Regions from separate parts of the Paenibacillus sp. 11B genome, predicted to be linked through region 1. Evidence: predicted binding sites of a transcription regulator. Region 1 holds the regulator's gene; the other holds the start of a gene.
What was found. Region 1 encodes CtsR, which represses protease genes until heat stress. Its sites were predicted from a motif close to ATGGTCAATAAAGGTCAAACA; they were not measured.
Positions count from the first base shown of each region.

Region 1 (6,458 bases):
GCTAATCACAATTTCGGAATCAGCCGCATCACTACGCATCCAGTCGCTGAGCGCCTTCTCTGTAAAACGCAGATTAGACATTACGCATCCCTCCTACTCATCACAAACTTTACTCCTGAGCTATTTCTTTTTCAAGTTCCCTGATCTGATCACGAATTTGAGCTGCTTCTTCAAACTCCTCTTGCGTGATGCTCTCCTGAAGATCCCGTTTCAAATCAGCAATCTGTCTTTTGACCTTGATGCGACCACCTGCTCGTGCAGGCACTTTACCCACGTGAGAAGTGCTGCCATGAACCCGTTTGAATAGCGGGTCTAAACGACTGTCAAAATATTTATAACATGAACTACAGCCAAAGCGGCCGATTTTGCTAAACTGTGAATAGGTCATGCCGCATTCTTCACAACGAAGGGATTGCGCAGGTGTAGCTCCCGCACTTCCATTCTTGCCTGAGGGTTCAAAATCAAGCAACCCGGACAATAGGTTGTGAATGGAAAAACCATTGGATGTTCCGGGAATCATTTCCCCTTTTTCACGAGCACATGACTCACAAATATGGAATTCCGTCTTTTCTCCGTTCACGATCTTGGTGAAATGGAGTGTAGCCGGACGTTTGTTGCATTCTTGGCACAGCACAATGATGTACCCCCTTGATCCCGATAGTTTTCATTTACCGAGCAAAGATATTAACATCGCCTTTAACATTCTGGCACGAATTTGATCCCGGTAAGGAAGTTTGACCAATATAATCTCTCTCGATACAGCTGCCCGCATCAACCCGGCTTCCCTTTTGCTTAAGAAACGTGCTTCTTCCAGTTGGTAAATCAGACCTTCGGCAGCTGTCTGCCCGATCTCATCTCCAATACTATGGTGCAAATGGTTATGCAGAGCCGAGTGAGCCGGCAATTCAATCCGCTGTATGCGAACATAACCGCCGCCGCCACGTTTACTCTCTACAAGGTAACCTTTTTCGAGTGTAAATCGGGTGCTGATGACATAATTGATCTGGGAAGGCACACATGAAAATTGGTCAGCCAGATCATTACGTTGAATTTCGACCATTCCTTCGGGACTTTCATGCAAAATACTCTTCAGATATTGTTCGATAATATCAGAGATATTACGCATCCAATCATCCTCCACTGTCTGAAACGTTAAGTCAATAAGGACCCACACGCCCCTACAGAGTACACCTTCTCAACCCATTTAACCAATTTAACCAATCAAGGAAACAGCGAAACTGATCTTTCATGGTCGTTTACAGGAGAGCGAAGGACGCTCGAAGGTCCTTTAATATTGCCTATATCCGCTGATGTGTACTACCTTCAAAATGGCTCCCATCACCGGATTGCAGAAAGAAAGCTACGTAAGTATTTAACCTTTAGTTGACTTTGACTTTCTTTGACTTTATATACATTATAGCATATTTTGTGGTTTTGCCAAGAGGGAGCACTATTCATTTTTTACGATTTTACACGAAATATTCGGCTGACACAAAAAAACCTCTCCAAAAGAGCTGGAGAAGTCTATTTTCCTCACACTAGCAACGTATTGCTATGCAAGCTAAATCTCTATGAAAATGAGTCAGAACTCTCGTCATGAGAGTCAAAACGCATCAGAAGAAATCAAGTAAATACGTTTCCCGTTTAGGGATCGCTTGTTCCAAAGCCTTAATCGCTTCTGTCGGTCCTTCAATTCTGCCTATTTGAGCCATCTCCGTAGGTCTGCGATAACCCATCAGCATCGCGGTGAGCGCCTGAATGTCTACCTTAACGGTCTGATCTTTAGCTGCCGGCTCAGTTGTTTTCCAAATCGAAGCTGTACCGTTCATCGCCACATTCAACTGCCATACCCCTTCATTCCATGGTGCATGGGCATCCTCTACCTGAAGATTAATCTGTACTGGTGAGTCTTGACTCGCAAAAGGATACTGTGAAATAAATTGTTCCACACTGACAATACGTGCCATGAAGAAAGGTACAATTTCCTGCTGAATTCGCGGATTATCCAATTGAAAAGCAAGCATATCACTGGCTGGTGCCTGTAAGGTAACTTCCTCTATCATTGAATCATGGTTAGCTATAAAGGTCCACAAGGCTTGTCTAGCCTCTTCATTCAGATAAATGATCTCTCTAATGCTAAACTTTCTTTCTTTAACCTCATACAAAAGATACCCTTGCGCTCTACCAGCTTCATCATAATATACAGCCTTCTGGTTGGCTCCATTAGTGAGAACAGAATTCTCCCATCTCGCATCATCCCGAATCAAAGTTCCGTTATAGCGCTCAGCATAAGCACTGTATACTTCCTTTAATGTGTTGAGTCCCGGATCACCGCGCCGAATTGTTCCAGGGGTTGCCTTTTTCGCAGGCAGATGAGCTGTAGGCACTTTATATCGTTTAAATTCAACATAAGTCTCCCAACCATACCTCCGATAAAAAGCAAACGAGAACGGATGCAAAAACGATATACTTTGTTTATTACGGTTCATTTCCTCCAGCGCATGCTTCAACAGCCCAGCTACCCAGCCTTTGCGTCTATATTCTGGCCATGTGGCTACACCCGCAATACCACCCATCTCGAATGATCTCCCATGGATATAGGTTTGAAAAGGAATAATGTGAAGTTTCGCACCCAATTGCCCTTCCTCAAATACACCCCATATATCCTGTGAATCAAATTGACTCCGCCGCCTGTCCGTTTGTTCTTCACTCATTACCACTTGAAAAGCATACTCGGAGAGTGCCATAGCTGGTTCAAAATCATCTACCGTCAATTTCTGAATTTCCATGTCGTCCTGCACCCCGTTCTCTAAGTTATGATATCTTTCAAATCATGTCCTGATACGTGATGTATGTATCCAATTATGAGTGTGTCAGAGGAACGGGACAAAGTCAAACAAGAGATGCACGGGCATCTCTCAGGAAATAACATATATTCGTATATTATAATCGTTTCACCTATGATTTATAGTAAAAACGCAAATAAAAACCACCACCGAATAACATCGGCAGTGGTTCTTCGCTTGGCGGCGTCCTACTCTCCCAGGACCCTGCGGTCCAAGTACCATCGGCGCTAGAGGGCTTAACGGTCGTGTTCGGGATGGGTACGTGTGGAACCCCTCCGCCATCGCCACCAAACGAGCATTTGTGTAACAAATGCGTTCGCGTTCCATTCGGTCCGACACGGCTGTGTGGATGAATGGTTCAGCGGTTGTTCAGAGATCATTCTCTGAAAACTAGATCCGAAACGAAATTCGCGATGTATCACCTGCATATCTTGGATAAGCCCTCGACCGATTAGTACTGGTCAGCTCCATGCATTGCTGCACTTCCACCCCCAGCCTATCTACCTCGTCGTCTTCAAGGGGTCTTACATACTGGGAAATCTCATCTTGAGGGGGGCTTCACGCTTAGATGCTTTCAGCGCTTATCCCTTCCGTACATAGCTACCCAGCGGTGCTCCTGGCGGAACAACTGGTACACCAGCGGTACGTCCATCCCGGTCCTCTCGTACTAAGGACAGCTCCTCTCAAATTTCCTACGCCCACGACAGATAGGGACCGAACTGTCTCACGACGTTCTGAACCCAGCTCGCGTACCGCTTTAATGGGCGAACAGCCCAACCCTTGGGACCTACTTCAGCCCCAGGATGCGATGAGCCGACATCGAGGTGCCAAACCTCCCCGTCGATGTGGACTCTTGGGGGAGATAAGCCTGTTATCCCCAGGGTAGCTTTTATCCGTTGAGCGATGGCCCTTCCATGCGGTACCACCGGATCACTAAGCCCGACTTTCGTCCCTGCTCGACTTGTAGGTCTCGCAGTCAAGCTCCCTTATGCCTTTGCACTCTTCGAATGATTTCCAACCATTCTGAGGGAACCTTTGGGCGCCTCCGTTACTCTTTAGGAGGCGACCGCCCCAGTCAAACTGCCCACCTGACACTGTCCCCGCACCGGATTACGGTACCAGGTTAGAACCTAGATACGATCAGGGTGGTATCCCAACGGTGCCTCCACGCAAGCTGGCGCTCACGTTTCAAAGGCTCCCACCTATCCTGTACAGATCGTACCCAAATTCAATATCAAGCTGCAGTAAAGCTCCATGGGGTCTTTCCGTCTTGTCGCGGGTAACCTGCATCTTCACAGGTATTAAAATTTCACCGGATCTCTCGTTGAGACAGCGCCCAAGTCGTTACGCCATTCGTGCGGGTCAGAATTTACCTGACAAGGAATTTCGCTACCTTAGGACCGTTATAGTTACGGCCGCCGTTTACTGGGGCTTCGGTTCACAGCTTCGGATTGCTCCTAACCGCTCCCCTTAACCTTCCAGCACCGGGCAGGCGTCAGCCCGTATACTTCGCCTTACGGCTTCGCACAGACCTGTGTTTTTGCTAAACAGTCGCTTGGGCCTTTTCACTGCGGCCCCCTCGTGCTATTCACACTACCGGGGCACCCCTTCTCCCGAAGTTACGGGGTCATTTTGCCGAGTTCCTTAACGAGAGTTCTTCCGCGCGCCTTAGAATTCTCTTCTCGCCTACCTGTGTCGGTTTGCGGTACGGGCACCATCACCTGGCTAGAGGCTTTTCTTGGCAGTGTGAGATCATGACCTTCGCTACTCTAATTTTCGCTCCCCATCACAGTCCAGCCTTACGATGTGCGGATTTGCCTACACATCAGCCTCACTGCTTAGACGGACATCCATCAGTCCGCGTCACTACCCTGCTGCGTCCCCCCATTGCTCATAACGGCTTACGGTGGTACAGGAATTTCGACCTGTTGTCCTTCGACTACGCCTTTCGGCCTCGCCTTAGGTCCCGACTTACCCTGAGCGGACGAGCCTTCCTCAGGAACCCTTAGGCTTTCGGCGGATCAGATTCTCACTGATCTTTTCGTTACTCATACCGGCATTCTCACTTGTATAATGTCCAGCGCTCCTTACGGTACACCTTCAACCCTTATACAACGCTCCCCTACCCCTGATGCAAAGCATCAAGCCATAGCTTCGGTGGTGTGTTTAGCCCCGTTACATTTTCGGCGCAGAGTCACTCGACCAGTGAGCTATTACGCACTCTTTCAATGGTGGCTGCTTCTAAGCCAACATCCTGGTTGTCTGTGCAACTCCACATCCTTTCCCACTTAACACACACTTGGGGACCTTAGCTGATGGTCTGGGCTGTTTCCCTTTTGACAATGGATCTTAGCACTCACTGTCTGACTCCCGGAAGTAAGTCTATGGCATTCGGAGTTTGACTGAGCTTGGTAACCCTTGCGGGCCCCGCACCCAATCAGTGCTCTACCTCCACGACTCTGTTTTCCGAGGCTAGCCCTAAAGCTATTTCGGGGAGAACCAGCTATCTCCGAGTTCGATTGGAATTTCTCCGCTACCCCCACCTCATCCCCGCATTTTTCAACATGCGTGGGTTCGGGCCTCCAGTGCGTGTTACCGCACCTTCACCCTGGACAGGGGTAGATCACCCGGTTTCGGGTCTACGTCCACGTACTAAGTCGCCCTATTCAGACTCGCTTTCGCTGCGGCTCCGGCTCTTCACCTTAACCTTGCACGGGAACGTAACTCGCCGGTTCATTCTACAAAAGGCACGCCATCACCCCTAAAACGGGCTCTGACTTTTTGTAAGCACACGGTTTCAGGTTCTATTTCACTCCCCTTCCGGGGTGCTTTTCACCTTTCCCTCACGGTACTGCTTCACTATCGGTCGCTAGGAAGTATTTAGCCTTGGCAGATGGTCCTGCCGGATTCATACGGGGTTTCACGTGCCCCGCACTACTCGGGATCCGTCTCGGAGGGAACCAACTTTCAACTACAGGGCTTTTACCTTCTTTGGCGGGCCTTTCCAGACCTCTTCACTTAACCGGTTCCTTTGTAACTCCATGTGAGACGTCCCACAACCCCAGAGAGCAAGCTCTCTGGTTTGGGCTTCTCCGCGTTCGCTCGCCGCTACTGACGGAATCACTATTGTTTTCTCTTCCTCAAGGTACTTAGATGTTTCAGTTCCCTTGGTATGCCTCTACATAACCTATGTATTCAGTTATGAGTAACTGGAAATTACCCCAGCTGGGTTTCCCCATTCGGACACCCCCGGATCAAAGCTTGCTTACAGCTCCCCGAGGCAGTTTCGTTGTTCGCCACGTCCTTCATCGGCTCCTAGCGCCTAGGCATCCTCCGTGTGCTCTTAGTAGCTTAACCATTTTGCTCCGGTTTCGACTGCTAGCTTCCCTTGTTTTGCTTACGCAAATCCAAAAGTCGCTCCCATTCGATACCATCGCAATAGCAGTCTACCTTATAAACACTTCACTTGTTTACACAAGTTCAGCTAGGATGATTGTTGATCGGTTACTTGCACCGAACAAGCATTCATCCCTAAAAGGAATGTTCTAAATCGCAATTTTCGTTTCGATATCTAGTTTTCAAAGAACAAGCTAAATAGACGAAATTCTTTGG
Region 1 covers NZ_JAUKNS010000004.1:300,889-307,346, forward strand. Annotated here, with positions in the region: gene mcsB (protein-arginine kinase McsB) at 1-81, opposite strand, end outside; gene mcsA (protein-arginine kinase activator protein McsA) at 110-634, opposite strand; gene Q0V21_RS18305 (CtsR family transcriptional regulator) at 665-1,126, opposite strand; gene Q0V21_RS18310 (GNAT family N-acetyltransferase) at 1,614-2,789, opposite strand; rRNA gene rrf (5S ribosomal RNA) at 3,022-3,138, opposite strand; rRNA gene Q0V21_RS18320 (23S ribosomal RNA) at 3,278-6,203, opposite strand; tRNA gene Q0V21_RS18325 (tRNA-Ala) at 6,456-6,458, opposite strand, start outside.

Region 2 (6,458 bases), on a different contig from region 1:
CGACGAAAGTGACAACGCCTACTGAGGTAACCCTGAAATCGGGAGGCAAAACACTTACTCAAAAAGGACTTCTGCAAGGCGGTTCTACCTGGGTATCGCTTACCGCAGTGAAGGATGTGGCGGGTGGAAGCTTGAAATATGATGCAAAGGCTAAAGAGTACGCCTTAACGGCAGCCAATAATACGATGACAATCAGCATGATTGATGGGGCACCGAGTGTTAGAATTAACAATTACTACCCACAATTCGAAGCAAAACTGATTAATGGCCGCTTGTATATTCCGTTTTCTGCAATGAGAGATTATCTGGGAGTTCAGGGCAGCTGGGATGGAAAAGCGAAGACACTGACGCTGAGCAAGGTGAAGCAGAATAGTGTGGCGGTTAAGGCGGCAACCGTGAAGGTGAGCATCAAGAACGCCGAAGTCGATATTCAATATCCTCAGGTGAGCGGATTGGCTAACGATAAAGCAGCAGCGGCCATCAACAAGGTGCTGAAAGATGAAGTCGATGCTTTTGTAGCGGATTTCAAAAAACAAACCAAGGAATTCGGCGACGCAGCAGCGAACCGTCCATATGCATTTGAGAGCACTTATGTCGTGACGTATAACGAAAGTGGTGTTCTGGGTCTGATTACTCAGCGTTATGAAGATTATGCTGGTGCACATGGCATGACGACTCGTTCAGGACACACCTTTGCCCTTGATTCCGGTAAGGAACTGAGTCTGGATGATGTGATTCAAAATAACAAAACTGTGCGTGAAACGGTAAGCAAAAAAGTTGGAGTTCAGCTTAAAGCTCGTGGAGGTTACCTTGAAGGCTATAAAGGCCTGAATAAAGATCAGGATTTCTATGTAACACCAACAGGTGTGGTTGTATTCTTCCAGTTGTATGAGTACACAGCTTACGCAGAAGGATTCCCGGAATTCCCGTTCACGTATAAAGAGTTGCTACCTAAAGGCACAGAGCCGTTTAGTGGCTTAACAGCAAACAAGTAAAAGTATTAGAGTTAAGGTATTAGAGTTAAAGTGAAATCGAATAAATATATATCATGCACTCATATGTATCTTCAAAAAAAGGACGCTCTCGTCATTGACGAGAGCGTCCTTTTTCATATAGCCAACTCAACTGGGCGTTGCCGTTTGAGTTGGCTATATGGTATATCCGTTTAATTGGCGATTCGCTTGGCTTAGATGCCTTGGGAACCTACGTTTTCGATGACTTTATCGATGATACCGTAATCGGCAGCTTCAGCAGCACTCATAAAGTAGTCACGATCTGTATCTTTCTCGATACGCTCCAGTGGTTGGCCTGAACGTTCAGAGATGATGCGGTTCAAGGTGTCACGCATTTTCAGGATGCGACGGGCACGGATTTCGATGTCCGAAGCTTGACCTTGCGCACCACCAAGTGGTTGGTGAATCATGATTTCGCTGTTAGGCAAAGCAAAACGTTTACCTTTGGCACCTGCGTTCAACAGGAATGCACCCATGGAAGCCGCCATACCTACACAGATGGTAGATACATCCGGTTTGATGAATTGCATTGTATCGTAAATGGCCATACCGGCTGTAATCGATCCGCCTGGGCTATTGATGTATAAGTGAATGTCTTTCTCCGGATCTTCCGCAGCTAGGAACAACATCTGTGCCATGATGGCATTCGCCACAACGTCATTTACATCACTGCCAAGGAAGATGATACGATCCTTCAGCAATCTGGAATAGATGTCATAGGCGCGCTCACCCCGGTTGCTCTGTTCAACGACCATTGGAATATAACTCACGTGAAAAACCTCCTCGGAAATGTAAATGTTAAATTGGTGTTTATATATAAACTGTTACCGTATTAACCACATCATAAACAATTTCAAACAAAAAGTCAAAGAAAGTCAAACTAAGTTTGAAAAAAAAGAAACCTATTCGGTTTCATTGGTTAAAAGGGTTATGAGCTGCTAATTAAGAATGGCGCGCCCGCCAAGAATCGAACTTGGATCTCAGGCTTCGGAGGCCTACGTCATATCCATTGGACCACGGGCGCACATTGATTATTGCTGCAAATATAGTTGCTTAAAAGCAGTTTTGTAATATACGTTTCAAATATGTGACAGCAATAATGATTATAGCTCATGAGTAATTTAATTGCAAGCAGATGCTCGCTGTTTTGGTTTGGATTACTCTGAAATGGATCATGATGAAGATAAGTGGATAAAGAGCGCAAATAGGTAAATGCTAAAAGAGGTTTGGGACATACTATATGAAAAACAAAAGCGAGCAATATGTAGATGAGATTTTTGCTTTCCTTCTATATATAGTATCGGACAGGTTGTTCTCGACTTGGGAGATTGACATTGTGAAAATAGGCGCGTACAAACGCCTGAAACGTGTCGAATTAATGCTTCGAAACACTTGCATGTCGCGTCAGTTTTAGGTAGAATAGACGTGGGACTTAAAAAGTTAACCCGGGACGTTTTAGGGCCATGAAAGAGAGCTTGGAACGAGAAGCTTGCGGGAGTGGAAAGCATGCGAACGATTTTAGAAGTGCAAAAGCAGCTTCTGCCTGATCTCATGGATGTCTTGAAGAAGAGGTATACGATTCTGCACCAGATCATGTTATCGGATGTGATCGGACGAAGAACGTTAGCTAATTCCATGCAGATGACCGAGCGGGTTCTGAGGGCTGAGACCGATTTGTTAAAGGCTCAGGGACTTATTGAAATTGACAGTGCAGGGATGAAGATCAGCGAGGCGGGGCATGAATTGCTGCAGCAGTTGGAACCCGTCGCCAAAGAGCTGTTTGGATTATCCGAACTGGAAGAGCGCATCAAGCAAGCCTACGGTCTGCAAAAGGTAGTAGTGGTTCCTGGCGATTCGGACATTTCTCCATTTGCCAAACGGGAACTGGGCAGAGCCGGAGCGAAGGCTCTGGGTAATATTATGAGTGATAATGATGTTGTCGCCGTTACTGGCGGTTCAACAACGGCTGGAGTGGCAGAGCAACTGACTCCGCCAACATCGCTGAAAGGTGTCTGGTTCGTACCGGCACGCGGCGGGTTGGGAGAAAGCCTCGAAATTCAGGCCAATACGATCGCATCCACGATGGCTAAACGGGTAGGAGCCCAATACAAACTCCTGCATGTACCGGATTTGCTTAGTGATCACGCCTACGAATCACTAATCCAGGACCCTAGTGTTCAGGAGATTCTACAGCTGATCCGTAAATCACGGATCGTCATTCATGGAATCGGTGATGCCGTAGAGATGGCGCGGCGACGCAAGCTTGCACCTGAGATTATCGATGAACTTCAGGAGCAAGGAGCCGTATCGGAATCCTTCGGTTATTACTTTAATGATCAGGGTGAGGTGGTACATACCATGCTTACGCTGGGCATGCGACTTCAGGATATTGAGCGGACCGATGTTGTGATTGGGATTGCAGGTGGCAAAAGCAAGGCTGCTGCCATACATTCCGTCTTGCGATTTGGTCAGGAAGATATTCTGATTATTGATGAGGCTGCTGCCGAAGTCATCGTTGCCGAAATGGAATAAGGCTTTATTTTGCACCACAAACATTGTTGTCTTGACGGACTTCACCGTCTGTCTTGAATATATAAGCTTCATAAAAAAATCAATCAAAACTTGGGAGGAACTTACTCATGATTAAAGTAGGTATTAACGGTTTTGGACGTATTGGTCGTTTGGCATTCCGCCGTATTCAAAATGTAGAGGGCATTGAAGTTGTAGCAATCAACGACTTGACTGATGCTAAAATGCTGGCTCATTTGCTCAAATATGATACAACTCAAGGTCGCTTCGATGGCGATGTTGAAGTACACGACGGCTTCTTCAAAGTGAACGGCAAAGAAGTTAAAGTATTGGCTAACCGTAACCCAGAAGAACTGCCATGGGGCGACCTCGGCGTAGATATCGTTCTGGAATGTACTGGTTTCTTCACAACTAAAGAAGCAGCTGAGAAACACTTGAAAGGTGGAGCTAAGAAAGTTGTTATCTCCGCACCAGCTACTGGCGACATGAAAACCATCGTTTACAACGTAAACCATGAAATCCTCGACGGTACTGAAACTGTAATCTCCGGCGCATCTTGCACAACAAACTGCCTGGCACCTATGGCAAAAACACTGCAAGACAAATTCGGAATCGTTCAAGGTTTGATGACTACAATTCACGCTTACACTGGCGACCAAAACACTTTGGATGCTCCACACCCTAAAGGTGACTTCCGCCGTGCTCGTGCAGCAGCTGAAAACATCATCCCTAACACAACTGGTGCTGCTAAAGCAATCGGTCTGGTTATTCCAGAACTGCAAGGCAAACTTGATGGTGCAGCTCAACGTGTACCAGTAGCTACTGGTTCCCTGACTGAGCTCGTAACTGTTCTGGGTAAAAAAGTTACTGCTGAAGAAGTTAACGCAGTAATGAAAGAAGCTTCCGATCCACAAACTTTCGGATACACAGAAGACGAAATCGTATCTTCCGATATCCAAGGAATCACTTTCGGTTCCCTGTTTGATGCAACTCAAACTAAAGTTCTGACTGTTGGCGACCAACAATTGGTTAAAACTGTAGCTTGGTATGACAATGAAATGTCCTACACTGCTCAACTGGTTCGCACTTTGGAGCACTTTGCAAAAATGATTAAGTAATATCTGCAATAACATAGAGCGGAAACAGATGCTATTGTTTCCGCTCTTTATATATCAACATTTTGCAAATTTCTCAAAAACACCAGGATTGACAAGGGGTTTCAGCTCTTGATTGGTCCAACAAATACATGGGTGCGGAGGAAATACAGATGAACAAAAAAAGTGTACGCGATATCGAATTGACAGGAAAACGGGCTTTTGTCCGTGTAGATTTTAATGTGCCGCTCGAAGATGGTAAAATTACAGATGACAAACGTATTCGTGCCACGCTTCCTACGATCAATTATTTGATCGAAAAAGGTGCTAAAGTTATTTTGGCAAGCCACATGGGTCGTCCAAAAGGCGAAGTGGTTGAATCCATGCGTTTGACTCCAGCTGCTGAACGTTTGTCCGAATTGCTCGGTAAAAAAGTGGTTAAAGCGGATGATTCCGTTGGCGAAACAGTAAAAGCTCAAATCGCTGAACTGAACAACGGCGACGTATTGTTGCTTGAGAACGTTCGTTTCCACGCGGGTGAAGAGAAAAACGATCCGGAACTCGCAAAACAATTCGCTGAACTGGCTGACGTATTCGTTAACGATGCATTCGGCGCAGCTCACAGAGCACACGCTTCGACAGAAGGTATCGCTCACTTGTTGCCAGCAGTATCCGGTCTGTTGATGGAGAAAGAACTTGAAGTGTTGGGCAAAGCAATCTCCAACCCTGAGCGTCCTTTCACAGCAATCATCGGTGGTTCCAAAGTTAAAGACAAAATCGATGTAATCGACAACCTGTTGAACATTGCAGACAACGTAATCATCGGTGGCGGTCTGACTTACACGTTCTTCAAAGCACAAGGACATGAAATCGGACAATCTTTGTTGGATGATTCCAAACTGGATGTTGCTCTTGGTTTTATTGAAAAAGCGAAAAAATTGGGCAAAAATTTCTACCTACCGGTAGATATTGTTGTATCTGACGATTTCAGTGCAAGTGCAAACACACAAATCGTTGGCATCGACGGCATCCCTGCAGATTGGGAAGGCGTGGACATCGGACCGAAAACACGTGCAATCTATGCTGAAGTAATTAAAAACTCCAAGCTGGTTGTATGGAACGGACCAATGGGCGTATTCGAAATTGAACCTTTCTCTAACGGTACACGTGAGGTTGCTGAAGCTTGTGCAGAGACAGAAGCTTACACCATTATTGGTGGTGGTGACTCCGCTGCAGCAGCTGAGAAGTTCAAATTGGCTGACAAAATGGACCACATCTCTACAGGTGGCGGTGCATCGCTCGAGTTCATGGAAGGCAAAGTGCTTCCTGGCGTAGTTGCATTGAACGATAAGTAAGCTTTAAGCTATAGCATGAAGGAGTTGAAAACCATGAGAACACCGATTATCGCAGGTAACTGGAAAATGTTCAAAACGGTTTCCGAATCCAATGACTTCATTCAGGAAGTTAAAGGAAAAGCGGAAGTTGAAGGCGTAGAGACGGTTATTTGCGCACCGTTTACGAATCTGCCGTCCCTGGTAGAAGCCGTTAAAGGCACAAACATCAAAATTGGTGCACAAAATCTTCATTTCGAAGACAATGGTGCATTCACAGGTGAAATCAGCGGCGTTATGCTGAAAGACCTGGGTGTGGATTATGTCATTATTGGTCACTCGGAGCGCCGTCAATATTTTGCGGAAACCGATGAGACTGTCAATAAAAAGCTGCATGCAGCATTCCGTCACGGATTGACTCCAATCTTCTGCCTTGGTGAAACGCTTGAAGAGCGTGAAGCCAATCAGACGAAAGACGTATGCAAAGTGCA
Region 2 covers NZ_JAUKNS010000006.1:232,789-239,246, reverse strand. Annotated here, with positions in the region: gene Q0V21_RS25245 (PdaC/SigV domain-containing protein) at 1-995, shown strand, start outside; gene clpP (ATP-dependent Clp endopeptidase proteolytic subunit ClpP) at 1,187-1,783, opposite strand; tRNA gene Q0V21_RS25235 (tRNA-Arg) at 1,963-2,037, opposite strand; gene Q0V21_RS25230 (sugar-binding transcriptional regulator) at 2,520-3,545, shown strand; gene gap (type I glyceraldehyde-3-phosphate dehydrogenase) at 3,653-4,660, shown strand; gene Q0V21_RS25220 (phosphoglycerate kinase) at 4,810-5,991, shown strand; gene tpiA (triose-phosphate isomerase) at 6,025-6,458, shown strand, end outside.
Region 2: a site for CtsR is predicted at 1,875-1,895, ahead of clpP (ATP-dependent Clp endopeptidase proteolytic subunit ClpP). Genes of this name have one in related genera too.